Regions from separate parts of the Embleya sp. NPDC005971 genome, predicted to be linked through region 1. Evidence: riboswitches for the same ligand, from Rfam matches in the RefSeq annotation. Region 1 holds a riboswitch; the other holds the start of a gene.

Region 1 (2,193 bases):
GACCAGTTCGTCGCTCGCGCCGTGCCGGCCGACGTACTGGACCATCCGGCCGAACTGGTCGGACCAGAAGTAGGGGACCGGGTCGTACGCCTGGTCGCCGCCGAGCAGGTTGGCCACCAGCACGCGCGGCGCCTGGAGCGCGTTGTCCCAGTGTTCGACGTTCATCCGGGTGCCGTAGCGGGCGGACGGGAAGTCCACGCAGTCGCCGACCGCGTATACCCCGGGCATCGAGGTGGCCAGGTGGTCGTCCACCTCGACGAAGCCGCGCTCGTTGCGGGTCACGCCGGAGTCGGCCAGCCACTCGGTGGCCGGGCGCACCCCGATGCCGACCACGATCGCGTCGGCGCGCAGCCGGCGGCCGTCGGTCAGGTGCACCGCGCCCGCCTCCAGCCGATCCACCCGCGCGCCCACCAGCAGTTCCACGCCGGCCTCGGCGTACCACGGCACGAACCGGGCGCCGACGGCCTCCGGGAAGGGTCCGGCGAGCGGGGTGGGCAGGGCCTCGACCACGGTGGTCGGGCAACCGGCGGCGGCCGCGGCGGTGGCCACCTCGGCGCCGATCCAGCCCGCGCCGACGATCACCACGTGGGCGCCGGGCACCAGTGCGGCGCGCAGCGCGCGGGCGTCGTCGATGGTGCGCAGCACGTGCACGCCGGGGACCTCGGCGGCGCCGGGCAGGTCGATCACACGCGAGCCGGTCGCGATCACCAGTCGGTCGAAGGCGATCTCGCCCGCGTCGGTGTCCACCACGCCCGGGCGCAGTCCGGTCGCGGTGCGGCCGAACAACACCTCGGTCTCCAGCGCGGCCCAGTCCGCCTCGAAGGACGTGTCGTCGGTCTTGCCGCCGAGCACCTCCTTCGACAGCGGCGGCCGGTCGTACGGCGCGTGCGCCTCGGCCCCGAGCAGGGTGACGCGACCGGTGTACCCCTGGTCCCGCAGCGCCACCACGGTTTGCAGGCCGGCCATGCCGGCGCCCACGACGAGCACGTTGTCCATGAAGGGCACCCTATGACGCGGCCCGAGACCGCCGACGCGCAGGGTCTTGACTCAGTCAAGGACATCGTCGGCGTACTCGGGCGCTCCCGGGCACCGGAAACCGGTGTCGTAGTGTGGAGAGGTCACGGGAGCCCGGTGAGACCGGGCTGAGAGGGGGGCTGCGAGCCCCCGACCGTCCGAACCTGATCCGGGTCATACCGGCGAAGGGAGTTCTTCTCACCATGGCCGGACCCACCATGTCCGAGCACCCCACCGATGTCGTCGTGGTCGGCGCGGGCGTCGTCGGACTGTCCGTCGCCTGGCGCGCCCGCACCCGCCACGGACTCTCGGTCACCGTCGTCGACCCGACCCCGGGCCGAGGTGCCTCGCACGCCGCCGCCGGCATGCTCACCCCCGTCTCCGAACTCCAGTACGGCGAGGAGAGCCTGCTCCGGCTGAGCATCGAATCGGCCCGGCGCTACCCCGAGTTCGCGGCCGAACTGGCCGAGGCCGCGGACCTGCCCTCGGGCTACCGCGCGTGCGGCACGATCGCGGTCGCGCTGGACGCGGACGACCGGGCCGTCCTCAAGGACCTGCACGCCTACCAGCAACGACTGGGCCTGCAATCGTCCTGGCTGACCAGCCGCGAGTGCCGGCGGCTCGAACCGATGTTGTCCCCGGCGATCACCGGTGGCCTGCACGTCGAGGACGACCACCAGATCGACAACCGTCGGCTGGTCGCGGCGCTGCTCGCGGCCTGCGCCCGGGCCGGCGTCGCCTTCGTGCGCGAGGGCGTCGAGCGGGTCCTGGTCGCCGACGAGCGCGCGTACGGCGTGCGTACGGTCGGCGGACGCGACCTGCTCGCGGACCAGGTGTTGCTCGCGGCCGGTTGCCGTTCGGCGCTGATCCCGGGCCTGCCGCCCGAGGTGGTCCCGCCGGTGCGGCCGGTCAAGGGCGAGATCCTGCGGCTGAAGGTACCGCCGGCGCTGCTGCCGCTGCTGTCCCGCAACGTTCGCGGCGTGGTCAAGGGCGGCAGCATGTACCTGGTCCCGCGCGCGGACGGCGAACTGGTGATCGGCGCGACCGAGCACGAACTCGGCCACGACACCGAGGTGACCGCGGGCGGCGTGTACGAACTCCTGCGCGACGCACACGAACTCGTCCCCGGCATCACCGAGCTGCCGCTGGTCGAGACGCTCGCGGGGCTGCGCCCCGGCA
Region 2 (2,193 bases), on a different contig from region 1:
CACGCCCAGTAGTGGGATGAAGATCGAACCGATCAGCGACAGGAAGCTCGCGTAGGTGTCGAAGTCGTTCACCATCAGCGCGAACCCGGTGACCAGCGCACCCACACCCAGGCAGAGCACCCGGCGATCCACCCGCGGCGCGAGGTTCTGGATGGACATCGCGGTGCTGTAGACGTTGGCGAAGCTCTGGTCCACCTCGCGCACCACCAGCACCGCGAAGAACACCCACCCGGCGGTGACGCCCAGGAACGAGTCGAAGATCTTGTCCGGGTCGCCGCCCACCTGGGCGAGGGCGACCAGGCCGAGCAGGTAGCACCAGATGCTGGTGATCGAGAACCCGCTCAACGCGGCCCAGAACGCGGGCTTGGTGCCGCGCGAGTGGCGGGTGTAGTCGGACGCCAACGGGACCCAGGAGACCGCGACCGCGAGCGCCGCGTCCATCGCCGGGAAGAACCCGGACCACGAACCCTCGGTCATCGGCGGCAGGCCCTCGCGCCACAGCTGCACCGAGAAGTAGAGCATCGCGATGCCCACCGCGACCGTCACGTAGCGGCGCAGGATCCGCAGCATGCCCAGCGGGCGCAGCGTCATCGCCGTGGTGACCGCGCCGGCGGCGACGATGTAGAGCCAGTGCGGGCCGTCGCCGTCGGTCATCGCCTCGATGCCGATCGAGATCACCAGCAGCTCGAAGGTGCCCCAGCCGATGCACTGGACGATGTTGAACACCGTCGGCACGTACGAGATCTTGGTGCCGAACAGGCCGCGCAGCACCGTCATCGCGGGTGCGCCGCTGCGTGCACCGGGGATGCCGGCGACCGCGACCATGAGCGTGCCGATCAGCGTGCCGCCGACGGCCGCGACGATCGCGGCGACCATCGACAGTTGCGGGTAGCCGACCGGGGCCAGCACGTACAGGGCGCCGGAGAAGCCGAGCAGGCTCACCCCGAGGTTGGCCCAGAACGCCGCCTGGTCGCGGAAGCCGAGGGTGCGTGGTGGGGCGGTGTCCAGGATCAGGGGTGCCTCGGCGCCGGCGTGCGGCGTCTCGGGGCGTGCGTCGTCGACGACAGGAGCCGACATGGCTCTACCTGCTCTCCCTACGCCGGCATTACCCGGACAGGTTCAAGCGGTCGGTGGCCCCGGGGTGTGCACCGGCTCGACGCCGACACCCCATGCCGCCCTCTCAGCCCGGTTGGTCCGAGCTCCCGCGATGGCGTGGCGAACAGTACGCGCCTCGCGGGCGGCTTGGGAAGGCGGGGTGGGGGAAGGCGACCTCGGGCCGGGTCGCCCGGCGGGCGCGGGAGATGCCCCCGGGTGGTGATTCGCGCCGTCCCGGGCGGGTGCGGCAACGTCCTGGGCGGGCAGGCGGCACCGACCCGGATCGGCGGCACGTGCCGTTTTCCACGGGTAGGGCTCACCATCCCGAGTGGGTGAAGCCCGCCCAGCCGGTCAGGTCGTCCGGGACGATCGCGCGGGCGCGGGCGGCCAGTTCGGCCGGCATCGCGGCCGGGATGCCGCGTTTGGGGTCGCGCAGCCACAACTGCGCGGTACGCACCGCCTGGGCCGGGGGCAGGTCGCGGCGGTCGAGGTAGTGGTGGGCCATGTACAGGACCAGCGCGGTGGTCGTCTCGTCCACCGGCCACAGCGTGGACACCACCGTGTGGGTGCCGGCCGTCAGGTATTCGGCGCCCACCCGCCAGGTCTCGTCGTGACCGCCGGCCGGTACGAACGCGATCGGGTCGCCGGCGGTCCGGCCGATCTCGATCGGGCTTCGCCGGACCGGCTCGCTGCTCCGCCGCGCGGCGACCTCGCACAGCAGGCGCGGTGCGCCGATGTAGGAGATCTGCGCGTGTTGCAGCGCGTGCCGGCGGCGGCCGTCGACGAGTGACCAGGCCGCGTGCCACGGGACCATGCCGAACGGTCCGGCGGGCAGCAGGACCAGGGACGGCGCGCGGCCGAACGAGCCGGGCAGCGCGGTCAGTACCGGTTCCATCACCGCGCCCCAGGCCCAGCCGCACAACGCATCGAGCAGGTCCGCCCAGTTCTCCCGATCGCCCTCGGCCAGGGCCAGGCCGTAGTCCAGTTCGGGCAGGTCGAGCACCCGCGTCGTGCCGTCCGTGCCGGTCAACACCGCTGCGCCGGGGACGAGTTGCACCAGCGCGTCGCTGCCGAGCCGGCCCAGCGCGGCGGCGATCT

Evidence for each region. Region 1 has a riboswitch for thiamine pyrophosphate ahead of thiO (glycine oxidase ThiO). Riboswitches for the same ligand answer to the same signal wherever they lie in the genome.
Region 2: linked by a shared signal. The riboswitch ahead of ABZ374_RS36605 (cytosine permease) and the one ahead of thiO (glycine oxidase ThiO) in region 1 are both predicted to bind thiamine pyrophosphate.

Annotation. Positions count from the first base shown of each region.
Region 1 is NZ_JBEXUX010000001.1:440,708-442,900, reverse strand. It holds gene ABZ374_RS01895 (FAD-dependent oxidoreductase) at 1-996, opposite strand, end outside; TPP riboswitch at 1,111-1,222, shown strand; gene thiO (glycine oxidase ThiO) at 1,233-2,193, shown strand, end outside.
Region 2 is NZ_JBEXUX010000058.1:53,282-55,474, reverse strand. It holds gene ABZ374_RS36605 (cytosine permease) at 1-1,077, opposite strand, end outside; TPP riboswitch at 1,073-1,216, opposite strand; gene ABZ374_RS36600 (CHAT domain-containing protein) at 1,412-2,193, opposite strand, start outside.